Regions from separate parts of the Pseudomonas sp. FFPRI_1 genome, predicted to be linked through region 2. Evidence: predicted binding sites of a transcription regulator. Region 2 holds the regulator's gene; each other region holds the start of a gene.

What was found. The regulator FliA, encoded in region 2, starts transcription of late flagellar genes. The targets are predictions, from matches to a motif close to CTAAAGTTTNNNNNNNNNNNGCCGNTAA.
Region 1: a site for FliA is predicted at 4,127-4,154, ahead of ACZ5BO_RS27790 (flagellar protein MotY). Genes of this name have one in related genera too.
Region 3: a site for FliA is predicted at 5,750-5,777, ahead of motA (flagellar motor stator protein MotA). Genes of this name have one in related genera too.
Region 4: a site for FliA is predicted at 5,405-5,432, ahead of ACZ5BO_RS26720 (methyl-accepting chemotaxis protein). Genes of this name have one in related genera too.

What each region holds. Positions count from the first base shown of each region.
Region 1 covers NZ_AP029168.1:6,233,230-6,240,726, forward strand. The annotation lists gene nth (endonuclease III) at 1-359, shown strand, start outside; gene ACZ5BO_RS27775 (PA3496 family putative envelope integrity protein) at 467-646, shown strand; gene ACZ5BO_RS27780 (response regulator transcription factor) at 791-1,417, opposite strand; gene ACZ5BO_RS27785 (argininosuccinate synthase) at 1,803-3,020, opposite strand; gene ACZ5BO_RS27790 (flagellar protein MotY) at 3,150-4,064, opposite strand; gene pyrC (dihydroorotase) at 4,220-5,266, shown strand; gene rnt (ribonuclease T) at 5,263-5,934, shown strand; gene ACZ5BO_RS27805 (peroxiredoxin) at 6,005-6,607, opposite strand; gene ACZ5BO_RS27810 (bacterioferritin-associated ferredoxin) at 6,932-7,150, shown strand; gene bfr (bacterioferritin) at 7,363-7,497, shown strand, end outside.
Region 2 covers NZ_AP029168.1:2,167,685-2,175,181, reverse strand. The annotation lists gene ACZ5BO_RS09840 (protein-glutamate methylesterase/protein-glutamine glutaminase) at 1-141, opposite strand, end outside; gene ACZ5BO_RS09835 (chemotaxis protein CheA) at 189-2,456, opposite strand; gene ACZ5BO_RS09830 (protein phosphatase CheZ) at 2,469-3,257, opposite strand; gene ACZ5BO_RS09825 (chemotaxis response regulator CheY) at 3,288-3,659, opposite strand; gene fliA (RNA polymerase sigma factor FliA) at 3,825-4,565, opposite strand; gene fleN (flagellar synthesis regulator FleN) at 4,562-5,392, opposite strand; gene flhF (flagellar biosynthesis protein FlhF) at 5,511-6,833, opposite strand; gene flhA (flagellar biosynthesis protein FlhA) at 6,845-7,497, opposite strand, start outside.
Region 3 covers NZ_AP029168.1:913,687-921,183, forward strand. The annotation lists gene ACZ5BO_RS04035 (AhpA/YtjB family protein) at 1-965, opposite strand, end outside; gene serB (phosphoserine phosphatase SerB) at 1,100-2,314, shown strand; gene asd (archaetidylserine decarboxylase) at 2,403-3,263, opposite strand; gene rhdA (thiosulfate sulfurtransferase) at 3,282-4,097, opposite strand; gene ACZ5BO_RS04055 (HDOD domain-containing protein) at 4,141-5,679, opposite strand; gene motA (flagellar motor stator protein MotA) at 5,846-6,697, shown strand; gene motB (flagellar motor protein MotB) at 6,701-7,497, shown strand, end outside.
Region 4 covers NZ_AP029168.1:6,008,902-6,016,398, reverse strand. The annotation lists gene ACZ5BO_RS26740 (5-oxoprolinase subunit C family protein) at 1-800, shown strand, start outside; gene ACZ5BO_RS26735 (purine-cytosine permease family protein) at 912-2,234, shown strand; gene ACZ5BO_RS26730 (inorganic phosphate transporter) at 2,374-3,984, opposite strand; gene ACZ5BO_RS26725 (transporter) at 4,246-5,268, opposite strand; gene ACZ5BO_RS26720 (methyl-accepting chemotaxis protein) at 5,543-7,168, shown strand; gene ACZ5BO_RS26715 (hypothetical protein) at 7,278-7,497, shown strand, end outside.

The DNA.
Region 1 (7,497 bases), 3.5 Mb from region 2:
GCCTGCTGGTGGAGCGCCACAACAGCGAAGTGCCCCAGACCCGAGAGGAGCTCGAAGCCCTGCCAGGGGTCGGCCGCAAGACCGCCAACGTGGTACTCAACACCGCATTCCGGCAACTGACCATGGCGGTGGACACCCATATTTTCCGAGTCAGCAACCGCACCGGGCTGGCGCCGGGAAAGAACGTGGTGGAAGTTGAAAACAAACTGATGAAGTTCGTGCCCAAGGAGTTTTTGCTGGATTCCCATCATTGGCTGATCCTGCACGGACGCTATGTCTGCCTGGCCCGCAAGCCCCGCTGTGGCAGCTGTCGAATCGAAGACCTGTGCGAATACAAGCAGAAGACTTCTGACGATTGACTGAGCATTGATTTTATTGATGAGTCGATTGAAAAAATCTTTTTTACCCGCCAGGAGAATATCGATATAAGGAGCGCCAATGGCAGTCTTAGCCTGGAGTTGAACCTATGAGCACTGGCAAAGAACAACTGGACGCGGAAGACGACTTCGTAGCGGCTGAAACTGATGACGCCGAACCGGTAGTCGAAGTGGCAAAGACCAATCTGAGCAAACGCCGAACCATCGACAATCTCTTGGAAGAGCGGCGCTTGCAAAAGCAACTGGCCGACTACGACTTTGATCTCTAGTCGCAAAAAAACCTCCCAGTGGAGGTTTTTTTGTACCTTGTGTTCCTTGGAGCCTGGCCGGTCGGCGCGCTTGCCTGACCGACCATAAAGCCACTGAAACGGCCCGCTCCTCTCACCGTTTCAGTGCGGCCCCAGACTAGCGACTCAGACCAATTGATGCCGCTGGGCAAACTCGATCAGATCGACCAATGAACGAGCATTGAGCTTGGCCAACAACCGGCGCTTGTAGGTACTGACGGTCTTGTTGCTCAGGCACAGCCCCTCGGCAATTTCCTTGTTGCTCATGCCATTGGTGAGCTGCTTCAAGACAATCAACTCACGTCCCGAAAGAAGTTCAATCATTTCTGCCTCGCTACTGACGCCCTGGCTTGAACGAAACGTGTGCAGGGCTTCATTGGGAAAGTAGCTGTACCCCGCCAGTACCGCACGTACGGCACTGATCAGCTCGGTGATGTCCTGCTGCTTGCACACATAACCGGCGGCTCCGGCCTGCATGCAACGCATGGAAAAAGGCCCCGGAACTTGCAAGGTCAGCACCAGGATCTTGATCGGCAATCCCCTTTGCATCAGCCGCGTTATAACTTCAAGCCCGTCGAGTTGTGGCAACCCGATATCCAGGATCAAGATATCGGGAACGTATTCAAGAGCCAACTTCAGTGCATCCGTGCCGTTGTCTGCCTCGGCAACTACTTCGAAACCATGACGCTCCATCAACATGCGCACAGCCAACCGAATAACCGGGTGATCATCCACGATCAATACTCTTTTCATAGGTCCATCCAAGTCCTGAGAGTTATTTTTAGAGCCAGCACAATACCCCAGGGAAATGACCCTGGCACCGTTAAACACTGGGCTACGGCCCTACGAGGACTATCCTTACAAACAATACCGAATTGCCTTACAAAATAATTTAGGCAATGGCCATTCAACTTGATTAGCGCTTAGGATTAATCGCCTAGCAAACTACTTTCCGTACTAAAAACCCAACCATCAATAATAACTTTCAGTAATCGACCCGACTATCTAAGTAGCCGACAGGCCAACTCCCTTTCGACTTTCACAAACAACTCACTGGGCAATGAAAACCGTGAATGCAGTTAACGCGGGCAAAAAAAAGCCCCGCTGCTAGCGGGGCTTCCTTGAATCACTCAACGCATCAGACCAGGGTCCGACCCTTGTTCGCAGCAATACGCATGCGCAGGGCATTCAGCTTGATGAAGCCCGCTGCGTCCGCCTGGTTGTAGGCGCCGCCGTCTTCTTCAAAGGTGGCGATGTTGGCATCAAACAGCGACTGATCGGACTTGCGACCGGTAACGATCACGTTGCCTTTATACAGCTTCAGGCGGACCACGCCGTTCACATGGGCCTGGGAGGCGTCGATCATCTGCTGCAGCATCAGACGCTCCGGGCTCCACCAGTAGCCGGTGTAGATCAGGCTGGCGTACTTGGGCATCAACTCATCTTTGAGGTGAGCCACTTCACGGTCCAGGGTGATGGATTCAATGGCACGGTGAGCGCGCAGCATGATAGTGCCGCCTGGGGTTTCGTAGCAGCCACGGGACTTCATGCCCACGTAACGGTTCTCGACGATGTCGAGACGGCCGATACCGTGTTCACCACCGATACGGTTCAGGGTCGCCAGCACGGTGGCCGGGGTCATTTCGACACCGTCCAGTGCGACGATGTCGCCGTTGCGGTAGGTCAGTTCCAGGTACTGCGGGGTGTCAGGCGCATTCTCCGGAGAGACGGTCCAACGCCACATGTCTTCTTCGTGCTCGGTCCAGGTGTCTTCCAGCACGCCACCTTCATAGGAGATGTGCAGCAGGTTGGCATCCATCGAGTACGGGGATTTCTTCTTGCCGTGACGCTCGATCGGGATCGCGTGCTTCTCGGCATAGTCCATCAGCTTCTCGCGGGACAGCAGGTCCCACTCGCGCCATGGAGCAATGACCTTGACGCCTGGCTTCAAGGCATAGGCGCCCAGTTCGAAACGAACCTGGTCGTTGCCCTTGCCGGTCGCGCCATGGGAAATGGCGTCAGCGCCAGTTTCGTTGGCAATCTCGATCAAACGCTTGGCGATCAGCGGGCGAGCGATGGAGGTACCCAGCAGGTACTCGCCTTCATAAACGGTGTTGGCACGGAACATCGGGAAAACGAAATCGCGCACGAATTCTTCGCGCAGGTCGTCAATGTAGATCTCTTTCACGCCCATGGCTTGCGCCTTGGCACGTGCAGGCTCGACTTCTTCGCCCTGACCCAGGTCAGCGGTGAAGGTCACCACTTCACAGTTATAAGTATCCTGCAGCCACTTGAGGATCACCGAAGTGTCCAGGCCGCCGGAATACGCGAGAACGACCTTGTTTACGTCGGCCATGCCATCACTCCACGGGGTTGTACGGAAAGCCGCCAAGTCTACCGATCCACGCGGATAATTTACAGAGGCGCGACAGCTTAAGACGACCAGGCGACAGATTATGTCGAACGCGCGACGACGACCGCCTTGTCAGGAAGTCGCCGCGGCACTGGAACCGGAGGCAGCCTGAGGCGCGGGAGCCGGTTTTTCGGTTGGGGCGACCCGCTCCAGATGCACATTGACCCGGCGGTTCTTCGCCCGGTTCGCAGCATTGGTATTGGGCGCCAGGGGATAGCGCTCGCCATGAAAGCGCACCACGATCTGATTTTCCGTCAGGCCATTGGCCTTGAAGAACTCCATCACTGCCAGGGCGCGTCGACGAGACAGGTCGCGATTGGTCAGGCGGTTGCCACTGTTGTCCGAGTGGCCGTCCAACTCGACGTGATTGACCGTCGGGTCTGCCTTGATGAAGTCCACCATCACCTGCAACTTGGCCTTGGCCCGGGCATCCAGGTCAATGCCGCCTCCCGGGAAGCCGATCTCGGCCTGTTTGACCTGCTCGTAGTTCATCGGCAGCAGCTTGGCCATGCATCCTTGATAGTCGCTATAGGCCTTGCTGAACTTCACTGGCAGCAGGCGCACCTCGGAAATGCCACCCTCACGGGAGTAGTGGCGAACAACCGGGCTGCGCCCCTCCAGCAGCCCCATAATCAAGCGTCCCGCCTGCATCTGGCTGCTGTTGAACAACACCCCGTCGGTACCGGCCTTGACCGCTCCGAGGTTGATATCACTACGCCCCGGCTGCCAGGGCGCCGCCGCCGCCAGCAGCGTCGCAGAGCCCCCCGCCTGCATCGGGTTGAAGCTCTTGAGACGGAAAATCGCCTGCTCACCGGCGCGGCGAACGAATTCGCCGGAACCGAAATCGGTGACCGGTTGAATCAGGCGGCACTCGAATTTATCGCCTTCGACCGTCCACTCAATGCTCTCCAGACGCGTCTGGAAAGTGAGAGCCATCGCGGGCAGGCTGGCAAACACACTGAGCAAGGCTAGATAACGCTGGCGCACGGGAGGCTCCACTGACGTGTACTACAAAAATTCTACAGGCGTTATTACGCCATACCTTCGGGATATCGGTTGCTCGTCGCAAAACTTGATAGCGAGTGCCTGGAAGAGTCTTTTCCGGTAGCATTCCCCCGAGTTTTACCCGCCTGGAACCTCCAATGTCCGACCGCCTGACCCTGCTGCGTCCCGACGACTGGCATATTCATCTTCGCGATGGTGCCGTGTTGCCCAATACAGTCGCAGATGTCGCGCGCACCTTTGGCCGCGCCATCATCATGCCCAACCTGGTACCTCCGGTGCGCAACGCCGCGGAAGCCGATGCCTATCGCCAGCGCATTCTCGCTGCGCGCCCGGCCGGTAGCCGCTTCGAGCCGCTGATGGTGCTCTACCTGACCGACCGCACCCAACCGGACGAGATCCGCGCAGCCAAGGCCAGCGGTTTCGTGCACGCCGCCAAGCTGTACCCGGCGGGCGCGACCACCAACTCGGATTCGGGCGTGACCAGCATCGACAAGATCTTCCCGGTACTCGAGGCCATGGATGAAGTCGGTCTGCCGCTGTTGATCCACGGCGAAGTGACCCGCGGTGACGTCGACGTCTTCGATCGCGAAAAAATCTTCATCGATGAACACATGCGCCGTGTGGTCGAACGCTTCCCCAACCTGAAGGTGGTGTTCGAACACATCACCACCGGTGAGGCCGTACAGTTCGTCAAGGAAGCTTCGGCCAACGTCGGTGCCACCATCACCGCGCACCACCTTTTGTACAACCGCAATCACATGCTGGTGGGCGGTATCCGCCCGCACTTCTATTGCCTGCCGATCCTCAAGCGCAACACCCACCAGGAAGCCCTGCTGGATGCGGCCACCAGCGGCAACCAGAAGTTCTTCCTCGGCACCGACTCGGCACCTCATGCCCAGCATGCCAAGGAAGCCGCCTGCGGCTGTGCCGGCTGCTACAGCGCCTATGCAGCCATCGAGCTGTACGCCGAAGCCTTCGAACAGCGCAACGCCCTGGACCAGCTGGAAGCCTTTGCCAGCCTCAACGGCCCGCGCTTCTATGGCCTGCCGGCCAATACTGATCGCATCACCCTGGTTCGTGAAGAATGGACCGCCCCTGCCAGCCTGCCATTCGGCGAGCTGACTGTCATTCCGCTGCGCGCCGGAGAAAAACTGCGCTGGCGCCTGCTGGAGGATCACTCGTGAGTGACGACCATTTCGACGACGAACAAGAAGGTAGCAGCGGCGGCCCCCGCCATCCCATGGCGGCGCGTTTTCGCGGCTACCTGCCGGTAGTCGTCGACGTTGAGACCGGTGGTTTCAACTCGGCCACCGACGCCTTGCTGGAAATTGCCGCCACCACCATCGGCATGGATGAAAAGGGGTTCGTGTTCCCGGAACACACCTACTTCTTCCGGGTCGAGCCGTTTGAAGGCGCGAATATCGAAGCCGCAGCCCTGGAGTTCACCGGGATCAAGCTCGACCATCCGCTGCGCATGGCCGTCAGTGAAGAAACCGCCCTCACCGATATTTTCCGCGGGGTGCGCAAGGCACTGAAGGCCAATGGCTGCAAACGCGCCATCCTGGTAGGTCACAACAGCAGCTTCGACCTGGGCTTCCTCAACGCCGCCGTGGCGCGCCTGGACATGAAGCGCAACCCGTTCCACCCGTTCTCCAGCTTCGACACCGCCACCCTGGCGGGCCTGGCTTACGGTCAGACCGTCCTGGCCAAGGCATGCCAAAGCGCAGACATCGACTTCGACGGTCGTGAGGCCCACTCGGCCCGCTACGACACCGAGAAGACCGCGGAGCTGTTCTGCGGCATCGTCAACCGCTGGAAGCAAATGGGCGGCTGGCAAGACTTCGACGATTGATTGCCAGCTCCAATCACCTGCATAAAAAAACCGGCCCTGAGGCCGGTTTTTTTATGCGTGAGGCTTGGCCTTACAGCTTGCCAGCGTTCTCGCTCAGGTAAGCAGCAACGCCTTCTGGCGAAGCGGTCATGCCCTTGTCGCCTTTCTTCCAGTTGGCAGGGCAGACTTCGCCGTGCTCTTCGTGGAATTGCAGAGCGTCAACCAGACGGATCAGCTCTTCCATGTTACGGCCCAACGGCAGGTCGTTGACGATCTGCGAACGCACAACACCCTTGTCGTCGATCAGGAACGCGCCACGGAAAGCCACGCCGCCTTCGGACTCTACGTCGTAGGCCTTGGCGATGTCGTGCTTCATGTCGGCAGCCATGATGTATTGAACCTGACCGATGCCACCGGCATTGATCGGGGTGTTGCGCCAGGCGTTGTGAGTGAAGTGCGAGTCGATCGATACAGCGATCACTTCGACGTTGCGCGCCTTGAAGTCAGCCATGCGGTGGTCCAGAGCGATCAGCTCGGACGGGCAAACGAAGGTGAAGTCCAGTGGGTAGAAGAACACCAGCCCGTATTTGCCTTTGATGGCCGAGGACAGGGTGAAGCTGTCGACGATTTCGCCATTGCCGAGAACGGCCGGAACGGTGAAGTCAGGGGCTTGTTTGCCTACGAGTACGCTCATTGGATATCTCCTGGTGTGGACGTAGTAAATGAAGAAGGGGATTGGCCTCGAGTCTGCCACGCTGATGCGACAGCCCCATGACGCGACCCCGCTTCGCAAGGACCGACCATCATACACGGCGTTTTTGAGCTGTCCTTAGTGGTTTTTCTTCAGGCCGGCCTGCAAAGCGAAAAATGCGAATGATCTGTCATTAATGGCAAGAAAAGCCGTTCGTCACCCCGGTAAGAATCAGCAACAAAGGCCGTCGAAACCACTTTGACAATCATTCTCGTTAACATTAAGATCCATCGCAATTGAGCCCTAACCAGCGACGGTTCTCATCTTATGTATGTCTGCCTCTGCACCGGTGTCACCGACGGACAAATTCGCGAAGCCATCTATGAAGGTTGCTGCAGCTACCGCGAAGTGCGCCAGGCCACCGGCGTTGCCAGCCAATGCGGCAAATGTGCCTGCCTGGCCAAGCAAGTGGTTCGCGAAACCCTGACCGAATTGCAGAGCAGCCAAGCGGCAATCCCCTACCCTGTGGAATTTAATGTCGCCTGATTTGCCGAATAAACAGTAGCGTTTCAAACAACCGGACCTAGCGTCCGGTTTTTTTATGCCTGTAATTCAATCGCTTAGAGGCAAAACGCGGAACACAAACATTCTTATTCCGATTAATTTTCATATATTATTCAATAACTTAGGTTTGACAGTAATGTTTATGCGGCTCAGACTCTGCCCATCTTCCACTAATTAAAGGGCAGGACCCCATCATGAAAGGCGACATTACAGTCATCCAGCATCTCAATAAAATCCTTGCCAATGAACTGGTCGCGATCAATCAGTACTTCCTGCATGCACGCATGTATGAAGATTGGGGCCTGAACAAGCTGGGCAAGCACGAGTAC
Region 2 (7,497 bases):
GAGGGCCAGGGCCTGATCGATCGCCTCTTTACCGTTGGTCGCCGTGCCGACGACCTGGATATTCGAATCCGCTGAAAGAATTTCCGAGACGCGGCGGCGGAAAAAACCCGAATCGTCCACCACCAGGACTTTGACTGCCATAAACACTCCGTTAGGTGGGGCGAGGCCAACCGCCCCTCCCCGCCGAATCAAATACGCCGTGCGGCGTAACGCTTGAGCATGCTCGGGACATCGAGGATCAGAGCGATGCGGCCGTCACCGGTGATGGTGGCGCCGGACATGCCCGGGGTTCCCTGAAGCATTTTGCCCAAGGGCTTGATGACCACTTCTTCCTGGCCCACCAGTTGATCGACGACAAAGCCGATCCGCTGGGTGCCCACCGAAAGGATCACTACGTGGCCCTCGCGCTGCTCTTCATGAGCGGCGGAACTGACCAGCCAGCGTTTGAGGTAGAACAGGGGCAATGCCTTGTCACGCACGATCACCACTTCCTGGCCGTCCACCACGTTGGTGCGCGACAGGTCGAGGTGGAAGATTTCGTTGACGTTGACCAGCGGGAAGGCGAAGGCCTGGTTGCCGAGCATGACCATCAGGGTCGGCATGATCGCCAGGGTCAACGGCACCTTGATGACGATCTTCGAACCCTGGCCCTTGGTCGAGTAGATGTTGATCGAACCATTGAGCTGGGAAATCTTGGTCTTCACCACGTCCATGCCCACACCACGCCCGGAGACGTCGGAAATCTCGGTCTTGGTCGAGAAGCCCGGGGCAAAGATCAGGTTGTAGCACTCGGTGTCGCTCAGGCGGTCGGCGGCGTCCTTGTCCATCACCCCGCGCTTGACGGCAATGCCGCGCAGCACGTTCGGGTCCATGCCCTTGCCGTCGTCGGAGATCGACAGGAGGATGTGGTCACCCTCCTGTTCCGCCGCCAGCACCACCTTGCCACCCCGGGACTTGCCCGAGGCCTCGCGCTCTTCCGGCGATTCGATGCCATGGTCCACCGCGTTGCGCACCAAGTGCACCAGCGGGTCGGCCAGGGCCTCCACCAGGTTCTTGTCGAGGTCGGTTTCTTCCCCCACCAGTTCCAGGTTGATTTCTTTCTTCAGCTGCCGGGCCAGGTCGCGAACCAGGCGCGGGAAGCGCCCGAAGACCTTCTTGATCGGCTGCATGCGGGTCTTCATCACCGCGGTCTGCAGGTCGGCCGTCACCACATCGAGGTTCGACACCGCCTTGGACATGGCTTCGTCGCCGCTGTTGAGGCCCAGGCGCACCAGACGGTTACGCACCAGCACCAGCTCGCCCACCATGTTCATGATTTCGTCCAGGCGCGCGGTATCCACGCGCACTGTGGTTTCCGCTTCGCTGGCCGGTTTTTCTGCCGGAGCTGCAGCGGCTGCACGGGCTGGAGCCGGTGCCGCAGCCGCTGCGGGCTTGGCCGCCTCGACCTTGGCCTCGGGCTTCTTCGCCACCGGCTTGGCCACTGCCGCGCTAGCCGCTGCCGCAGGTGCCGCAGTCGCCGCAGCGGGCTTGGCCGCGCCAGGGGTTTCGGAAAACTTGCCCTTGCCGTGCAGCTCATCCAGCAGGGATTCGAATTCGTGATCGCTGATCAAATCGCTGCCAGCAGCTGCCGCGCTAGGCGCCGCTGCTGCCGGGGCCGCGGCCACTGCCGATTCCAGAGCATCCACGGCAAAGCTGCCCTTGCCGTGCAACTGATCCAGCAAGGCTTCGAATTCGTCGTCGGTGATCTCATCACTGGACGCCGCCGCACCAGCACCGGTGCTGGCCGCTGCGGGAGCTACCGCATCGGGAGCGAACTGGCCCTTGCCGTGCAACTGGTCCAGCAGGGATTCGAACTCGGCGTCGGTAATCTCATCGCTGCCCGGCTCGCCCTGGGCCGCCGGTGCGGCAGCAGGCGCAGCCTCGGCTTCGGCCTTGGCGGCATTCAGCGAATCGAGCAACAGCTCAAATTCGTTGTCGGTGATATCACCTGACGGGGCTTGAGCCTCAGGCTCGGCCACGGCCTCGACCACCTCTTCCACCACGGCGGCGGGAGCCGGCGCGGCACTGGCCGGTTCGGCCAGGCGTGCCAGGGCAGCCAGCAATTCAGGTGTCGCAGCGGTGATTGCGGAGCGCTCGCGGACCTGGCTGAACATGCCGTTCACCGCGTCCAGCGCTTCAAGCACCACGTCCATCAGTTCCGAATCGACCCGCCGCTCACCCTTGCGCAGGATGTCGAAGACGTTTTCGGCGATGTGGCAGCACTCCACCAGCTCGTTGAGCTGGAGGAAGCCGGCGCCCCCTTTAACAGTGTGAAAACCGCGAAAAATTGCATTGAGCAAGTCCGCATCATCTGGCCGGCTTTCCAGCTCGACCAGTTGTTCGGACAGTTGCTCTAGAATCTCGCCGGCCTCAACCAGGAAATCCTGAAGGATCTCTTCATCGGCGCCGAAGCTCATTAATGGGTGCTCCTAGAATCCAAGGCTGGAAAGCAAATCGTCTACATCGTCCTGACCGGACATAACGTCTTCCCGTTTATCGGCATGAATCTGCGGACCTTCACCCTTGGCGAGATGTTTTTGCGGATCTTTTTCAGCGAGGATCGATTCACGGTCATGTTCGATGCCGGCGAAACGATCGACCTGGCTGGCCATCAAGACGAGTTTGAGCAGATTGCTTTCGACTTCCGTGACCAACTGGGTCACACGCTTGATCACCTGACCGGTCAGGTCCTGGTAATCCTGCGCCAGCAGAATGTCGTTGAGGTGGCCGGAAACGGTACGGGTTTCCTGCTCGCTGCGCGTCAGGAAACTGTCGACCCGGCGTGCCAGTTCGCGAAACTCTTCAGCGCCGACCTCACGCCGCATGAAGCGCCCCCAGTCTGCACTCAAGGCCTGGGCTTCAGTGCTCAGGCCGTTGACCAGCGGGGTGCTGCTCTCTACCAGGTCCATGGTGCGGTTGGCTGCGGCTTCCGTCAGCCGGACCACATAGGACAGGCGCTCAGTGGCATCCGTGATCTGTGAAACTTCCTCGGCTTGCGGCATGTGCGGATCAATCTGGAAATTGACGATCGCGCTATGCAGCTCGCGGGTGAGCTTGCCCACTTCCTGGTACAGGCCGCGGTCACGGGTCTGATTGAGCTCATGGATCAATTGCACCGCTTCGCCAAACCTGCCTTTTTCAAGGCTCTCGACCAGTTCCAGTGCATGTTTTTTCAGGGTCGACTCAAAGTCGCCCAGTGAAGATTCGTTATGCTCCATAGCTCCCCCGTGGCCCAATGGCTACGCATCTCAACCGATGCGTTCAAAGATCTTTTCGATCTTCTCTTTCAACGCCTGAGCCGTGAATGGTTTGACTACATAGCCGTTAACGCCGGCCTGGGCAGCCTCGATGATCTGCTCGCGCTTGGCTTCGGCAGTCACCATCAGCACCGGCAGGTGCTTGAGCTTTTCATCGGCGCGCACATGGCGCAGCAGATCGATACCGGTCATGCCCGGCATGTTCCAGTCCGTTACCAGAAAGTCGATGCTCCCGCTGTTGAGTACCGGAATGGCGGTAGTGCCATCGTCGGCCTCGACCGTGTTGGTGAAACCCAGATCACGCAACAGGTTTTTTATGATCCGCCGCATCGTTGAAAAGTCATCAACGATGAGGATTTTCATGTTCTTGTCCAATTCGACCTCCAAGCAGTCTTAAACGCATCCAGCACCTGGACGCGTCATTCAATCAATCCGGCACAACACACAACGACTGCATGGAGCACATACTGCAAGACCGGTGCAGCGCTTGCTTCACCGGTCCTGATCGCAGTGTCCCCACACTGACTGTCAGCGCGCTCGCCACTCCCCCAAACGCCCCCGCAAACGGGCCGCGCACTGGCTGTGTAACTGGCTGACCCGCGATTCGCTGACTCCCAGGACCTCACCGATTTCCTTGAGGTTCAGCTCTTCGTCGTAGTACAGCGCCAACACCAGTCGCTCGCGCTCCGGCAAATTGGCAATCGCATCCGCCAGCGCAGCCTGGAAGCGTTCATCCTCCAAGTCCCGTGACGGTTCGAGATGAGCACTGGCGCCATCCTCGTGCAGCCCTTCATGCTCGCCGTCCTGCAACAGATCGTCGAAGCTGAACAGCCGACTGCCCAAGGTGTCGTTCAAAATCCCGTAATAATCGTCGAGACTCAATTGAAGTTCGGCCGCAACTTCGTGATCTTTAGCGTCACGACCGGTTTTAGCTTCAATTGCGCGAATCGCGTCACTGACCATCCGCGTATTGCGGTGTACAGAACGCGGTGCCCAATCGCCCTTGCGAACCTCGTCGAGCATCGCCCCGCGAATACGGATACCCGCGTAGGTTTCGAAACTCGCCCCCTTGCTCGCGTCATATTTGGTCGACACTTCGAGCAGTCCGATCATCCCGGCCTGAATCAGGTCTTCCACCTGAACACTGGCCGGCAACCGCGCCAGCAGGTGATAGGCAATACGCTTGACCAGGGGCGCATAGCGCTCGATCAGTTCGTATTGGCTGTCACGTGCCGACTTCTTGTAGAGGTTGTAGCCGCTGGCACTCATAACACCGGTCCTGCTGTCTGATGCACGAGCCGCTCGACAAAAAATTCCAGATGCCCGCGCGGATTCGCCGGCAATGGCCAGGTATCCACTTTTTGCGCGATGGCCTTGAACGCCAATGCACACTTCGAACGAGGAAAGGCCTCATAGACCGCACGCTGCTTTTGCACGGCCTTGCGCACACTTTCATCGTAGGGAACTGCACCGACATATTGTAAAGCCACGTCCAGGAAGCGGTCCGTGACCTTGGTCAATTTTGCAAACAGGTTGCGCCCTTCCTGAGGGCTCTGGGCCATGTTGGCCAGGACCCGGAAACGGTTCATGCCGTAGTCGCGATTGAGCAATTTGATCAGTGCATAGGCATCGGTGATCGAGGTGGGCTCATCGCAGACCACCAGCAACACTTCCTGGGCCGCCCGCACGAAACTGACTACCGAGTCACCGATACCTGCAGCGGTGTCGATCACCAGCACATCGAGGTTGTCGCCGATGTCGCTGAACGCCTGGATCAGGCCGGCATGCTGCGCGGGGCTCAGGTGCACCATGCTCTGGGTGCCCGAGGCCGCCGGAACGATGCGGATGCCGCCAGGCCCCTGGAGCAGCACATCGCGCAGCTCGCAGCGCCCCTCGATGACATCGGCCAGGGTGTGTTTGGGGGTCAGGCCCAGCAGGACATCGACGTTCGCCAAGCCCAGGTCGGCGTCCAGCAGCAACACCCGCCGACCGAGCTCAGCCAGAGCCAGGGACAAGTTCACTGACACATTAGTCTTGCCGACGCCACCTTTGCCGCCGGTCACCGCGATCACCTGTACGGGATGCATGCTGCCCATGTTCTTTCTTTACCTTGTCTTACTTAGACGGGGCCACATAACTGGCTGCGCGTTCACCATCGGAACAATGCATGGCAGACCATCGATGTAGATACACTGCAATCTATTCATGATTACCTCAGCCCACCCGCTTGGACGGGCTGTGGTAAAGATCGGCGAACATGTCGGCCATGGCCTCCTCGCTCGGCTCCTCCTGCATCTGCACACTCACCGCGCGGCTCACCAGCTGGTGCCGCCGAGGCAGGTGCAGATCATCCGGAATCCGCGGGCCGTCGGTCAGGTAGGCCACCGGCAGTTCATGACTGATGGCCAGGCTCAACACCTCGCCCAGGCTGGCTGTCTCATCCAGTTTAGTCAGGATGCAACCGGCCAGGCCGCAGCGCTTGTAGCTGTGGTAGGCAGCGGTGAGCACCTGCTTCTGGCTGGTGGTGGCCAGCACCAGGTAATTCTTCGAACGGATCCCCCGACCGGCCAGGCTTTCCAGTTGCATGCGCAAGGCTGGGTCACTGGCCTGCAGGCCCGCGGTGTCGATCAGCACCACACGCTTGCGCAGCAGCGGATCCAGGGCCTGGGCCAGGGATTGGCCGGGATCGACGTGGGTCACCGACACATTGAGGATGCGGCCCAGAGTCTTGAGCTGCTCCTGGGCACCGATGCGGTAGCTGTCCATGCTCACCAGGGCGATGTTCTGCGCCCCGTACTTGAGCACGTAGCGTGCCGCCAGCTTGGCCAGGGTGGTGGTCTTGCCCATGCCGGCCGGGCCGACCATGGCGATCACTCCGCCCTCTTCCAGTGGCTCGACTTCCGGGGTATGGATCATCCGCGCCAGGTGCGCCAGGAGCATGCGCCAGGCCTGGCGGGGCTCGTCGATTTCGCTGATCAGTGCCAGCAGATCGCGGGCCAAAGGACCAGACAGGCCGATACGCTGCAAGCGGCGCCAAAGGTTGGCCTGCTCCGGACGGCTGCCCTGCAACTGGCTCCAGGCCAGGGAGCCGAGCTGCACTTCGAGCAGCTCGCGCAAGCCGTTGAGTTCAAAGCGCATCGAGTCCAGGGCCCGCGTGTCGGCCACGGGAGCCGCCGGGGCTGGCGCCGGGCGCGGACGCTCGGTCAGGGTCGGCTCGATCAGCGGCTCGGCAGCGGTCAGCGGCAGACCGGCGAACAGCTGGCGATTGGTAATGGCGGTGCTGTCGCCCTCGCCCCGCAGGCTCAGTTCGGCCTGGGCGGTAACGATCCGCGACTGGGTCTTGCGCAGCTCGTCCTCGAGTTCCATGTTCGGAACCCGTGGCGACAAGGCCGATAACTTGTAATCCAGCGCAGCCGTCAGCTCGACACCTCCGGCGATCCGCCGGTTGCCGATGATGGCGGCTTCAGCGCCCAGCTCATCACGAACCAGTTTCATGGCCTGACGCATATCGGCGGCGAAAAAACGCTTAACTTGCATAACCCACTACCTCAGCCGTTGGGCCCTACTGTCGCAACGATGGTCACTTGCTTGTTGTCGGGAATTTCCTGGTACGCCAGCACATGCAGCCCGGGAACGGCGAGACGGCCGAACTTCGAGAGCATGGCGCGGACTGGACCCGCGACCAACAGAATCACTGGTTGACCTTGCATCTCTTGACGCTGTGCCGCATCGATCAGCGATCGCTGCAGCTTTTCAGCCATGCTTGGCTCCAGCAGAACGCCTTCTTCCTGGCCTTGTCCTGCCTTCTGCAGACTGCTGAGCAAAATCTGTTCCAACCTTGGCTCCAAGGTGATCACAGGCAGCTCAGACTCAGTCCCTACAATGCTTTGGACGATGGCGCGAGACAATCCAACGCGCACCGCGGCAACCAAAGCGGCAGTATCTTGACTCTTGGCGGCATTGTTGGCGATGGCCTCGGCAATACTGCGAATATCGCGCACCGGCACCTGCTCCGCCAGCAGCGCTTGCAGCACCTTGAGCAATTGCGACAGCGACAGCACGCCCGGCACCAGTTCCTCGGCCAGCTTCGGCGAACTCTTGGCCAACAACTGCATCAGTTGCTGGACTTCTTCGTGGCCGATCAGCTCGCTGGAGTGCTTGTACAGAATCTGGTTCAAGTGGGTGGCGACCACGGTACTGG
Region 3 (7,497 bases), 1.3 Mb from region 2:
GGTTGTGTCGGAGTCTGAGGCTGTAGCGGCGGCTGGGGTTTGGCGGCAGGAGCCGACGAGTGATCGCGCAGGTCGGCGAAAGGGTCTTCTTCGTCCTGTTCATCTTCTTCGGCGTTGACCTGATGCCGCGGCGCAGGCTTGAGGCCGGCGATCGGGGCGCTTTCGTCAAAGCTTGGGTCGCGCAGGTTGCGCACTTCGAAGGCCGGTTCGTCTTCCTCGGCATCCTCATAGGCGTCGTGGTCTGCTTCCGGCTGGGGTTCGGGCTCGGGTTTCTCGGGTACCAGGCGTGCGTGCAGCTGACGCGCCAGGTCGCCGATTTCGTCCTGGCGCTGGATCGCCGGGGTGTGCTCGTCCAGGTCCCGCAGCCAGACCCGCAGTTGCAGCAGCGGAGTGGAGATGTGCCGCCCCAGGCGCAGGCTCAGGGCCAATGCCAGGGCCAGCAGGATGGCGCTGAGGATGCCCATGCTCTGCAGGCTGATGGTCATCGGTTGCTGGAACTGGGCCATGTCCAGGCTGATCCGCAGGTTGCCGGCGGTCACGTCCTGGAAGGTGATCTTGGTCTGGTAAACGCCCTCGGTTTCACCCAGCAGGCTGCTTTTCGGGCGCTGGCCGGCCTCGGCGAGGATGCGGTTGTCGACACTGTAGATCGCCGCGTGGGCCACCAGCGGGTTCTTGGTCAGGTTGTTGAGCAGGACATTGAGGCTGAGGATGTCGTTGGACACCAGCAGCTCGGTGGCCGAGGTGGCGGTCTGGGTGGTCAGGCTCTGACCCAGGGCGTCGGCTTGTTCGTGCATGGCTTGCTTGAACTGCAGGCCCATCACGCCGGCATAGATCACCAGGGCCAGGGCGACCAGGATCACGTTATGGCTGGCAATGCGCAATGCAATCGGCACACGGCGGTGGCGCAGTGCACGGAAGATCAGCAGGAAGAAGTTATCGGTTTTAACTGGCGTGGGCCGGTTCACTGAGCTCGGCTCTTTTGTCCGTGAAGTTGACGCGCAGTATAGCGACAGGCCCTAGACCGGCAAAGCGCTGGCTGTGCCCGATGGTCACCGAAAGTGGGTAGAATGCGCTTTTTTTCCACCTGCGGGGGTGCGCCTTGCGTGAAATTGTCCTGATAAACATCACCGGCGAAGATCGTCCCGGTCTGACTGCGGCCATTACCGGCGTTCTGGCCCAGGGTGGTGTGAACATTCTCGACATCGGTCAGGCGGTGATCCACGACACCCTGTCGTTCGGCATCCTGGTTGAAATCCCGAGCAACGAGCAGAGCTCGTCGGTGCTCAAGGACATTCTGTTCACCGCCTACAAGCTCGACCAGCAGGTGCGCTTCACTCCGGTTTCCGAGGCGGACTACCAGCAGTGGGTCGACGGGCAGGGCAAGAAGCGCCATATCGTCACCCTGCTGACCCGCAAGGTCACCGCCGAGCAGTTGCAGCGGGTGAGTTCGATCACCGCCCAGTATGGGTTGAACATCGACCATATCGATCGCCTGTCCGGGCGCATGCCCCTGGACATGCCGGCCGATCAGGGCAAGGGCTGCATCGAGTTCTCGGTGCGGGGCGAAGCCGCCGATCCTCAAGCCCTCCGGGCCGAGTTCCTCAGTGTGGCCCAGGAACTGAACGTCGATATCGCCTTCCAGGAAGACTCGCTGTTCCGCCGCAACCGGCGCCTGGCGGTGTTCGACATGGACTCGACACTGATCGAGGCGGAGGTCATCGACGAGTTGGCCAAGGCGGCGGGAGTGGGCGACCAGGTGGCGGAAATCACCGAGCGGGCCATGGCAGGCGAGCTGGATTTTCGTGCCAGCTTCAAGGAGCGCCTGGCGCTGCTCAAGGGCCTGGACGTCAAGGTGCTGGACTCCATCGGCGCCTCGTTGCGCCTGACCGAGGGGGCCGAAACCCTGTTCGCCGAACTCAAGCGCCTGGGTTACAAAACCGCGATCCTCTCCGGCGGCTTCACCTACTTCGCCAAGCAATTGCAAGCCAAGCTGGGCATCGACTACGTGTTCGCCAACGAGCTGGAAGTGCTGGATGGCAAGGTGACCGGCGTAGCCGTGGAGCCGATTGTCGACGCCCAGCGCAAGGCCGACCTGCTGCGCGAACTGGCCCACAAGGAGGGCCTGCGCCTGGAGCAGACCATTGCCGTCGGTGATGGTGCCAACGACCTGCCGATGCTGGCCATTGCCGGTCTAGGGGTGGCGTTCCGCGCCAAGCCGCTGGTCAAGCAGTCGGCCAAGCAGGCGATCTCGACCCTGGGCCTGGATGGCGTGCTGTACCTGTTGGGGTTCCGCGATCGTGACGGGCAGCTCTGAGCCGCTCTCATCCCGGGTGGGGTGAAAACTGCCCCGATAAAAAAAACGCCGCTGATTCAGCGGCGTTTTTTTATTCGTTCTTCCTGCGTCAGGCCTTGGGCTCGCCCAGGCGCTGGCCCATCTGTACCGGCGAACCGGCTGCCAGTTCTTCGGCCCATTTCACCTGATCCGGACCAAACAGCACGATGGCGGTGGAGCCCAGCTTGAAGCGGCCCATCTCGGCGCCTTTCTCCAGGTGGATTGGCGCCCGTGCGGCTTCGTCGTAGCGCACGGTCTTGAGTTCGCGCTTGGGCGGCGTCACCAGGCCGGCCCAGACGGTTTCGATCGAGGCGACGATCATTGCGCCCACCAGCACCAGCGCCATTGGCCCGCGCTCGGTGTCGAAGATGCACACGACGCGCTCGTTGCGGGCAAACAGCTCGGGGACGTTTTCCGCGGTGGTCTGGTTGACCGAGAAGATCCGGCCGGGCACATAGACCATTTCCCGCAGGGTGCCGGCCAATGGCATGTGCACACGGTGATAGTCCTTGGGCGACAGGTAGATGGTGGCAAAGTCGCCGCCCATGAACGGCTGGGCCAGGGTCGGATCGCCGCCCAGCAGTTCCAGCACGCTGTAGCTGTGGCCCTTGGCTTGGAATACCCGGCCATGCTCGATCGGGCCCAGCTGGCTGACTGCACCATCGGCGGGGCTGAGAACCGCGCCCGGGGTCGGGTCCAGTGGCCGTGCACCGTCTTTCAGGGCGCGGGTGAAGAAGGCGTTGAAGTGCTCATAGGCGGTCACGTCCTCCACTTGGGCCTCGGACATGTTCACCTGATACTGCTTGGCGAACCAGCTGGTGAAGGCATTCTTGAACCAGCGCACGCGGCACTCGGCAATGCAGCCGGCCAGGCGCGACAGCAGGTGGTGAGGCAGCAGGTACTGGCTGATGATGAACAGACGCTTTTTCATTGGGTGTCCTTAAAAAACTCAAATCTCTACGGGCGTATCGGGATGATTGCCCCATTCGCCCCAGGAGCCGGCGTAGCCCTTGACCCGTGGGTAGCCCAGCGCCTTGGCCACCAGGTAGGTGAAGCCGGAGCGGTGGTGGGTCTGGCAGTGGGTGATCACTTCTTTGTCTTTGCTGATGCCCAGGTCCGCAAGGATCTGTGGCATGTCGCGGCGGATGCGCAAATGGCGCGCCTGATCCATCCCGGCGGTCCACTCGAAGTTCACCGCACCGGGGATGTGCCCGCCCTTGGCGGCCAGGACCTTCTCGCCGGAATACTCCAGCGGCCCGCGAGCGTCCCAGATCGCCAGGTCAGCGGCGCCGAGGCGGCTTTGCAGGTACTCGCGGGTGGCTGTGGGTTCGTCATGCAGGGTCAGTGGTACGGGGCCGCCTTTCGAGGCGGGAACCTCGGTGGCTAGCGGCAGGCCCTCTGCGAGCCAGGCAGGCAGGCCGCCGTCCAGATAGTGGTAGCGCTGATGACCGATGACGTCCAGCAACCAGATGAAGCGTCCGGCCCAGCCGCCGCCTTCGTCGTCATAGACCACGTAGACCGCGTCCGGGTTGTGCCCGAGCTCGCCGAACAGCGCCTCGAGGGCGGACTGCGGCGGCAGCAGGCCCGGGGCCGGGGCCTGGCCGAGCTGGGTGCGCTTGGGGTCGATGAAGCGTGCCCCGGGAATATGCCCGGCAGCGTAGCGGGCGGCGCTGGTCAGGTCGACCAGGATCAGTTCGCGGGCAGCGAGACGGGCGAGCAAGTCGCTCGGTTCGATGACCAGCGGCAAGCCAGAGAATTCAGACATGGCAGGTTCCCAGGGCGCAAAGGGAGGGATTGTAGCGCAAGCGTCATTGGCTGCGGTTGGTAAAGCTGTGCAAGGCTTTTTCAATGCACTGAGCGGTCTTGCCGAACGCCTGGACGCTGGTTTCCGAGAACGGCACTCCGCCTTGGTCGGCCACGGCCAGCATCAGGACCCGGCCGTTGCACGACAGGGAGCGCATCAGCAGGTGTTCGCCACGAAACAGCTGGCGCAGGACGCCTGGCAAATGGGCAGAGAACTGCCTGTGGTTGCTTGGGGTGATGCGAACCTGCGCGGACTTTTCCAGCAGGCGTTGCAGCAGCGTGCTCTGCTTGGCTTGCAAGGTCAGGCCGGCGGCCTCCTGGGGCAAGCCATGCAGCTGTTGCACCCGCAGGTGGTTCAGGCCGCGATCAACCATCAACAGCATGACTCGCTGCATGCCGCAGGCGGCCAGGGCGTCCCGGGCAAAGCCGGTGAGGTGCACGGCATTGGTAAAGGGGCTGGGGTCCAGCAGCAGCTCGCTGCAGAGTTTGCGCCATTTGCCCAGCTCTGCGGCGGTCGGGGCCGGCGCGGGTTGTTCGCCCGGGTGCAGGCGGCGCGCGTCCCAGGGCCAGAGCAGTGCCTGTGCCGGGTGCCAGAGATCGGGCTGGCTGTCGTTGCGGGCGCTGGTGGCGGCCTGTTGGTGCAGCTGTTGCTGGACCTCGGTCACCGGCATCTGCAGATACAGCCCGGTGAGGTTCTGCCAGCGGCGGCCGTGGGGGTTGTTCCAGGAGTGCTGCGCGGCCAGCGCCATGCCGTTGGCCAGCAGCACGCAATTGGCCGGCTGATTCAGCCAGCGCTGCAGATCCGGGTCGGCGTCCAGGCGCTGCTGTTGGCGCAGTGGATGATCGCCATCGCGGGCGATCAGCATGACCTTGGCCAACTGGTGTTGTTCACGGGTCAGCAGCCGGTAACCTTGTTGCACCCAGATCGGCAGGTGCCAGGCCTGTACCAGGGCCTGGCACAGCTCCATCAGCCGTACCCCGAACAACTGCATCTCGACGTGCCGTGCCGACTCGTGCTTATAGATGACCCGCAGTTCCCACTCTTCCAGGAGCTTTGGGTAGGTCAGGGCCATGGCCCATAGCGGCGACAGAAACAGCAGGCTGCCCCAGTGGATGTCCTGCCACAGGCGGGCCAGGCGTCCGGCGAAAAAGCCGTTGGCTTGCTGGGACGCGTGCTGGCTGACCAATTGCAACTGCCGCAATGCCCGGGGGATTTGTGCCTCCGGCAGGGTCGGTAATTGCTCGAGCAACTCCTGGGTACGCGTGAGGCCCAGGCGATTGACCGCAATCTCCAGGTTTTCTGCCGGCTCGCTCATGCTGCCGTGGGAGTGGCGGTTGGCTTCGCGGATCACGCTCAGGGCCAGCGCTGGGCTGTTCTGCATCAGATCGGCGATGTCCCGCAGTGAGCTGCGGTTGTTGGCGATGGCTTTGCAGACGCGATCATGACTGACCTGCGGCACGGGCAGGCGCACGGCATTGAGGAGCTTTACCCAGGCGTCTAGAGAGGTGGGCGGGGAGGTTGGGACGCTGGTTTCATTGGACATGGTCGGGCGCAATCATCGTCTGCTGTGAACACGCCCAGAACGGGCCAAACTGGCTTTTCGCCTTAACTGGCTATAGTCTGGCGCAGTTTTGCCGATAAGTAGAAGAAGAGTTTTAAGAACTTCCGAATATGACCTTGAACCCGACTCAATAAGTACTCTCCTACCTATGGCTAAAATTATCGGCATCATCGTCGTATTCGCGAGCGTGCTCGGCGGATACGTGCTCTCTCACGGCAAGATCGCAGCGCTGATCCAGCCTTTCGAGGTTCTGATCATTGGCGGGGCTGCCTTGGGTGCATTCCTCCAGGCCAACCCCGGCTACATGACCATGCACGTGCTCAAGAAGTCCCTGGGCATGTTCAGTTCGCGCTTCACCCACACCTTCTACCTGGAAGTGCTGGGCCTGATCTACGAGATCCTCAACAAGAGTCGCCGCGAAGGCATGATGGCCATCGAAGGGGACATCGAGGACGCCGCCGCCAGCCCGATTTTCGCCAAGTACCCTGCGGTGCTCAAAGACGAGCGCATGACGGCCTTCGTCTGTGACTACCTGCGCATCATGTCCTCCGGCAACATGGCCCCCCATGAGCTGGAAGGCCTGTTCGACATGGAACTGTTCAGCCTCAAGGAAGACCTTGAGCATCCTTCCCACGCGGTCAACGGGATCGCCGACGGCATGCCGGGTTTCGGTATCGTCGCGGCCGTACTGGGGATCGTGGTGACCATGGCGTCCCTGGGGGACGGCGACCAGAAGTCCATCGGCCTGCACGTAGGTGCGGCCCTGGTGGGTACCTTCTTCGGTATTCTCGCGGCCTATGGTTTCTTCGGCCCGCTGGCTCATTCCCTGGCCCACGACGCCAAGGAAGAGCTGAATGTCTACGAGGCCATCAAGGCGTCCCTGGTGGCTTCGGCCTCCGGCATGCCGCCTTCGCTGGCGGTGGAGTTCGGGCGCAAGGTTCTGTATCCAGCGCACCGTCCTAGCTTCGCCGAGCTGGAACAAGCGGTCCGCGGTCGCTAAGTCATGGAAAATAATCAGCCGATTATCATCAAGCGCGTCAAGCGCTTCGCTGGCGGACATCACGGAGGCGCCTGGAAAATCGCCTTCGCCGACTTCGCCACGGCGATGATGGCGTTCTTCCTGGTGCTGTGGCTGCTGTCCACGGCCACCCCGGAGCAGAAGATCGCCATCGCCGGTTACTTCAAGGACCCGATCGGCTTCTCGGAAAGCGGCACGCCCTACATCATTGACCTAGGTGGTTCCCCGGAACTGGCGCCGGACAACACCCTCAACCCCGAGATCAAGTCCCAGCCACAGCCGGACAAGGTCACGGTGGACGCCGATCAGGTGGAGGGCATGGCCGAGCAAGTGGAGCGCGAGCGCCTGGAACTGTTGCTGCAGGAGCTGCAGAACAAGGTCGAAGAGAACCCCCAGCTGCAGAAGTTCAAGGACCAGATTCTCTTCGAGATCACGCCGGACGGCCTGCGGATCCAGATCATCGACTCCGAGAACCGGCCGATGTTCGACTCCGGCAGCGCACGCCTGAAGCCGTACTTCGAGGACATCCTGCTGGCCATGGCCGACACCATCAAGGCGGTGCCGAACAAGATCAGCATCAGCGGCCACACCGATGCCAAGCCTTACTCGGGCAGCGGTGATTTCGGCAACTGGGAGCTGTCTGCCAACCGTGCCAACGCTGCGCGTCGGGCTCTGGTGGCTGGGAGTTATCCGGATGCCCAGGTTGCTCGTGTCGTGGGATATGCCTCCTCGTCGCTGTTTGATCGCCAGGACCCGTTCAACCCGATCAACCGCCGTATCGA
Region 4 (7,497 bases), 3.7 Mb from region 2:
GGCCGGAGCTTGCATTCACCCGGGACGCCCTGGTGGCGGTCTGCGGGGCCCACATGACGCCCAAGCTCGACGGCGTCGACCAGCACCTGGATACCGCGTTCGCGGTGAAGGCCGGGCAGGTGCTGCGCTTCGACTTTCCCAAGGCCGGTGCCCGGGCCTACCTGGCCGTGGCCGGTGGCATCGACGTGCCGTTGGTCCTGGGCAGCCGGTCTACCTACGCCCTGGGCGCCCTGGGGGGATTCCAGGGCCGGCGGCTGGTGGCCGGCGACGAGTTGCCGGTGGGTGCCGACAGTGGCAAGGGCCGCGCCGGCGCCAGCCTGCCCATGGCCCTGCGTCAGACCCTGGGCGGCGAAATCAGCCTGCGGGTGGTGCCCGGCCTGTACTACGAGCGCCTGAGCGAAGCGGCCAAGCTCAGCTTCTTTGCCGAGCCCTGGACCGTAGGCTCGGAGGCGGACCGCATCGGCTATCGCTTCAAGGGCGGCAGCGCCCTGGGCTTCCAGCCCCGGGAACAGCCGTTTGGCGCCGGTTCCGATCCGTCGAACATTGTCGACAGCTGCTACCCCATCGGCTCGATCCAGGTGCCGGCCGGGCTGGAGCCCATTGTCCTGCACCGGGATGCGGTGTCCGGTGGTGGCTACGCGATGATCGGCACGGTGATCAGTGCCGACCTCGACCTGATCGGCCAGATGCAACCCAACCAGAAGGCCCGCTTCATTGCGGTGACCCTCGAAGAAGCGCTGGAAGCCCGGCGCTCCTATAAGAAGAAACTGGGCTGCCTGAGCAAGCTGCTCTCTTCCTGATTCTGCCCGCCGCATCGCGCGGGCCCTGCCAAACGGCAAGCCAACGCCGCACCTCGGTGCGGTGGCGGCTGCCCGCGCTTCAACCTATGACTGGTTCTGGAGTTCACGCATATGGCAGCTTTATCGCAATCGCAGCAAACCGGCCAGGCCCCGGCCAGCGTCGCCGTTCCCAGCGCCGCGCGCATGGGCCGGCTGTCCCTGACCATGGCCTGGTGGGCGGTGTGCAGCGCGATGTTCTACATCGTCGTCGGTGCTTCCCTGGCCCTGTCCTACGGCGCCCGCAATGCCCTGATCGGCATGCTGCTGTCAGTGCTCAGCTACGGTCTGGTGAACAGCGTGCTGAGCCGCTTCGCCATGCGCAGCGGGTTGTCGGTGGCGCTGTTTTCGCGGCTGCTGTTTGGTAGCACCGGGGCCTGCCTGGCGACCCTGATCTTCTTCTCCACGGCGATCTACTACGCAGTGTTCGAAGGCTCGGTGATCGCCGTGGCGCTCAACCATCTGTACCCGCAATTGCTCTATCCACTGGCGGCGCTGCTGGTGGTGCTGTACAGCGTGCCGCTGATCCTGGGCAGCGTGCAGCACTGGCTGGACAAGCTCAACGGCGTGCTGCTGCCGGTGTACCTGGGCGGCCTGCTGTTTGCCGTGGGCCTGTCCATCGCGCGTTATGGCTATCAGCCGCAGTGGCTGGATTTCGGCCCGGCGAGCCCCAGAGCCTGGGGATGGTGGGACTGCTTCGTGGCGTACATGGGGGTGTGGATCCTGATGCTGTTCACCTTCGACTACGCGCGTTTCGGCAAGCCCGAGGATGCGGCCTACCACGGTCGCTGGAATTTCGGCATGCCGTTCTATGCCGTGACCTTCCTGCTCAACGGCGCGGCGGGCATCTACCTGGTCAGCAGCATTCCCCATGAAGGGGCGTTGAACGAGGTCTCGGTGGTGATGGCCATCCTGCAGTTGATGGGGCTGTGGGGGCTGCTGTTCGTCTGGGCCACGCAGACCCGGATCAACACCGCCAACTACTACCTGGCGACCCTGAACATGCAGGCGTTCTTCAGCCGCTTCGGGATTCGCGGCTCGTACCTGATGTGGGCGGTGGCGGTGGGGATCATCGTCTACGGCCTGATGCTGGCGGATGTGTTTGCCTACCTGCTCAAGGCCCTGGCCTACCAGGGGATCTTCGTGGTCGCCTGGGTCGGCGTGGCCCTGGCGCAGATCCTCCTGGGGCGCACCCGGAGCGATGGGATCGAAGGCGCCCCGGCGTTCAATCCGGTGGGGCTGACGGCCTGGTTCGGCGGCACTGCCCTGGGTCTGCTGCTGATGTGGGCCGGGGGCGGCCTGGCGAGTTTTTCCGCACCGCTGACCGGGCTCCTGGCGTTTGCCTTGCAGGCCGGATTGTCCAGCGGCCTTCGCGCCGGGCTGCCGGAGTCGACCTGAGCCGAGGGTGGCAGAGGGGCGGGGCAGGATGGCCCTGCTGCGCTGCCAAGCGTTGGTGCCGAGGTAGGGGGCGGATGGAGGCGCCGGCCTGGGCCGTGCCATCGAGGGTCTTTCCAGGCCCTCGATGGCCACCTGGCGATCAGAACAGTTGGGTGAACAGCCAGTACAGGCTGCCCGACAGCAGGATCGCCGCCGGCAGGGTCAGCACCCAGGCCATGGCCAGGTTGCGGATGGTGCGCATCTGCAAGCCGCCGCCGTTGGCCACCATGGTCCCGGCCACCCCTGACGACAAGACGTGGGTGGTCGATACCGGCAGGCCGAACATGTCGGCGGCGCCAATGGTCAGCATCGCCACGGTTTCCGCCGATGCGCCCTGGGCATAGGTCAGGTGGGTCTTACCGATCTTTTCACCGACGGTCACCACAATGCGTTTCCAGCCGACCATGGTGCCCAGGCCGAGGGCGATGGCCACGGCGATCTTCACCCACAGCGGGATGAAGCGCGTGGCGTTGTCGATCTGTTGCTTGAACAGCTGCAGCTTGTCTTGGGTGTCCTGGTCGAAACGGCCGACCTGGCCCTTGTCCATCAGGCGGATGGTTTCGCTGGTCAGGTACATGTCGTTGCGCACGTTGCCCATGGCTTCGGCGGGAACCTTGGACAGTGAGCCGTAGCCTTTCACTTCAGTGCCGATGGAGCCGGTCAGGGCGGCCAGTGCCGGAATCAGCAGCGGTGTCGCCTCCTTGCTGCGCACGTACTCCGAGAGCACCGGGCGCGGGTCGGCCGGGGCCGGTTGCGGGGCGTATTTCACCAGCGCCTGCTGGGTGACTTCAGCCACGGCGGCGAACTGCAGCGCCTGGTCGGCGGGCATGGTGCGGTTCAGGGCATAGGCCATGGGCAGGGTGCCCACCAGGATCAGCATGATCAGGCCCATGCCTTTCTGGCCGTCGTTGGAACCGTGGGCGAAAGACACCCCGGTGCAGGTCAGGATCAGCAGGCCGCGAATCCACCACGGCGGCGGGGCATCACCCTTGGGCGCCTTGTACAGTGCGCGGTTCTTGACGAACAGGCGCAGGGCCAACAGCAGCAGGGCGGCGAACACGAAACCGATCACTGGCGAGAACAGCAGGGCGTAGCCGACCTTGGTCGCCTGGCTCCAGTCCACGCCGCTGGTGCCGTCGCGCCCGTGCATCAGCGCATTGGCCACGCCGACGCCGATGATCGAGCCGATCAGGGTGTGGGAAGACGAGGCGGGCAGGCCCAGCCACCAGGTGCCGAGGTTCCACAGGATGGCCGCGATCAGCAGGGCGAAGATCATCGCGAAACCGGCTGAGGAGCCGACCTGCAGGATCAGCTCCACCGGCAGCAGGGCGATGATGCCGAAGGCCACCGCGCCGCTGGACAGCAGCACCCCGAGGAAATTGAACAGGCCGGACCAGACCACGGCGAACTGGGGCGGCAGCGAATGGGTGTAGATCACCGTGGCCACGGCGTTGGCGGTGTCGTGGAAACCGTTGACGAACTCGAAGCCCAGGGCGATCAGCAAGGCCACCCCCAGCAGCAGGAAGGGGGTCCAGGTGGTGACCGTGGTGCCCAGCTCGTGCATGTCGTGCACCAGGCTGTAGGCGGTGAATAGCAGGCCCATGGCCAATACCGCGAAGAACATCACCAGGGTGAAGGGGCCGGGTTTTTTATCCAGCTGCGGTTTGGCGTCGAGGTTGGGGGAGGTGGCAGTCAGGGAAGGGGTGGCCATTGCTGGACAATCCTGTTGCTGGAAGGAGTGTCGCCCATGATCGTTGCCAATTGTTACAAGGAGACTGCCTCAAGTCATGGTTTGCGCGATTGAGTGGCTCCGTTGATCCGTTCGCGCCCGCCGCCATCATTGCGGCCATCGCAATCACCGCAATCACCGCAATCATCGCGTAGGAGCCGGCTTGCCGGCGAAGAGGCCCTTGAGTCTTGCATCGCCTGGACGGGCGCCTTCGCTGGCAAGCCAGCTCCTACAGCGGGCGTTTCAGTAGTCCTGACGCTTGCGGAAGGCCCAGCGCCCGGCGATCACGGTGAAGGTGGCCACCAGCGCCACAAGGATCCAGAAGCCTTCCGGGTCGCCGGAAAAGGGAATGCCGCCGACGTTCATGCCGAAGAAGCCGGCGATGATGTTGATCGGCAGCGCCAGCACCGTGACCACGGTCAGGGTGAACAGGGTGCGGTTGGTCTGCTCATTGACGTTGGCGGCGATTTCTTCCTGCAGCAGCTTGATCCGCTCCCCCAGCACCGTGAGGTCGTTGATGATCAGGGCGAACTCCTCGGTGGACTTGCGCAGCTCCTTGACGTCTTCTTTCTGCAGCCATTGCGGCGGACGGTTGAGCAGGCGCAGCAGGGAGCCCGGCTCCAGGGCCAGCAGCCGTTGCAGGCGCACCAGCACCCGGCGCATGGCCCCCAGTTCGGCACGGTTGGTGGATACCCGGGCGGCCAGCAACTGGTCTTCGATCTGGTCGACACTGAGGCTGGTCCTGCGCACGATCTGGGTCAGCACCTCGCCCTGGTCGCGCAGCAGGTGCACCAGCAATTCCAGGGGCGAGCGAAAGCGCTCGCCGGCCTTGACCGAGGAGCGCAGCTTGTCCACCGAGTGCAGGGGCTGCAGGCGGGCACTGACGATCAGGCGGCTGCGGACGCAGACCCACAGGGTGGAGATGTCCGAGGAGACCATGCTGCTGAAGTTGAACACCACGTCGTTGACCACTGCCAGCAGGGCCGCGTCCACGTGTTCGATGCGGGTCGAGCGCGAGCCTTCGTGCAGCGCCTCGAAAAACTCCTCGGGCAGTTGCAGGTGCGCCTTCATCCAGCGTTCGCAGGCCGCGTGGGCCAGGTTCAGGTGCAGCCAGAGAAACTCACCGTTGTCTTCGGGTTGCTGCAGGGCTTGCAGGGCCTTGGCGGAATCCAGTTCGCGGCCGCGTTCGCCGGGGCGAAAGCTGAAGCCGTAGAGCAGGCCGAACAGGTCGGCGTCACGGTGACTCTGGTCGATGCTGTGGTTCATGGGGTCTCGCCGGAGGGGGCAGTGCCTGGCGCGGGTTTCACAGGTTCACTTGTGCCCCATCATGGCAAGGCTTTTTGACAGTTTTGTGACGTTTCAAAGTGCACAATCCGCCGTGATATACCGACGGTCGGCGGCGCTAAAGATTGTCTGGCCAAAGCCGATCACGCTCACATGCAATACGCATTCGACCTTCTTCGAATGCACCTGACAGGGAAGTCCGGACCTACGCATGCCCCCAGCGGGCCTGCTCTATCCCTGCCATGAGATCCCCTCGATGTTCTTGCAAAAATCCCTGAGAGCGCAAGTCCTTGCCCTGCTGAGCGGTAGCCTGCTGGCGATGCTGTTGATCGCCCTGGCGAGCTTTCATCTGCTGTCTGGCGGCGTGCAGAATTACCGCGAATTGATCGAAGGCCCGCTGCACAGTTCGCAGTTGATCGATGAAGCCAACCTGCAGTTCAAGAGCCAGGTTCAGGAATGGAAAAACGTCCTGTTGCGCGGCAAGCAGCCCCAGGAAATGAACAAGTACTGGCAGCAGTTCGAGGACCGTCAGCGGGATGTGCAGAACATCCTCGGGCAGTTGGCCCAGACCCCGGGACTGGACAGCACGCTCAAGAGCCGGGTCCAGCGCCTGGCCGAAGAGCACCGCTTGCTCGGCGCTTCCTACCAGAAGGGGCGTGACGCCTACGTGGCGGCGGGCGCCGACCCGAGTGCCGGGGATGGGGCGGTCAAGGGCGTGGACCGGGCCACCAGCGAACAGATGAGCGAGCTGGTCAGCGAGTTGCGCAAGCACGGCGACCAGCAATCCTTGCAGATCAGCGCAGCGGCCGATCGCACCGTCTGGCTGGGGATTCTGGTCATGCTCGGATCCGGTCTGCTGATCGGCCTGCTCAGCCTGTGGCTGGTCAACCGCAGCCTGGTGCAGCCGATCCGCCAGTTGATCGACTATGTCGCCCAGCTCAGCCGTGGCCAGTTTGCCCAGCGGGTCGCCAGCGAGCGCCAGGATGAACTGGGCAAGCTGGCGATGGCCGCCAATACCCTGCGTGATTTCCTGGCCCAGACCTTCAGCAGCCTGCAGCGCAGCGCGTCGGACCTGGACAGCTCCAGCGGTGAGCTCAACGCCATCGCCACCTTGATGTCCCAGGGCACCAACGAACAGTTCAGCCGCACCGACCAGGTGGCCACGGCGATGAACGAGATGTCCGCCACCGCCCAGGAAGTGGCCCGCCACGCCGCCGATGCTGCCCGCGCCGCGGATGATGCCGACCAGTCGGCCCAGCAGGGCGAGCAGGTGATGCAGAGCACCATCCACAGCATTACCCAGATGCGCGGCGAGATCGCCAACACCGCCACGGTGATCCGTCGCCTGGAAACCGACAGCGGACGCATCGGCAAGGTCCTGGAAGTGATCCAGGGGATCGCCGAGCAGACCAACCTGCTGGCGCTCAACGCGGCCATCGAAGCGGCCCGGGCCGGTGAAGCCGGGCGCGGCTTTGCCGTGGTCGCCGATGAAGTGCGCAGCCTCGCGCAACGCACAGCCGCTTCCATTATCGAGATCAACCAGATCATCCAGAGCGTGCAGACCGGCGCCGTGGATGCGGCCCAGGCGATTGAAAGCGGCCAGTCCCGCAGCGAGCAGAGCGTGCAGCAGGTGACCGAGGCCGGGGCCATGCTGGAGCGCATCACCGAAGCGGTGGAAGCGATCCGTGACATGAACCGTCAGATCGCCACCGCCGCCGAAGAGCAGACGTCGGTGGCCGAGGACATTTCGCGCAACCTCACCGAGATCACCACCATCGCCAGTACCAACATGGACAACGTCCAGCGCACCGAGGCGGCAAGCCGTAACCTGCATGGTCTGTCGGGGCAGTTGAACGAGGTCACCTCACGCCTGAGTGCCTGAGGCTGCCGAGTCGGTATCAGCTGGCTTACCAGGCTGATACAGGATCACTCTCAAGTGGCCCTGGTGGGTGTCGATGACCGGGTATCTTCCCGTCATCAGGACACCCATCATGGTCAGCATCAGTTCCCTCTCGATCAACCAGGCCCAGGTCAGTTCGAGCAAGACCCGCATCGGCGACAGCCAGGACAGTGTGGCCGGCGAGACCACCGCGCCGCCCTCCAGTGCCGCTTCCAGCGATTCCACCAAGGCCCCGGCTGCCGGTGGTGCGGCTGCGGGCGAGAGTTCCGGCAGCGATGATTCCAGCAGCGATACGGTGAAAGCGCTGCGCA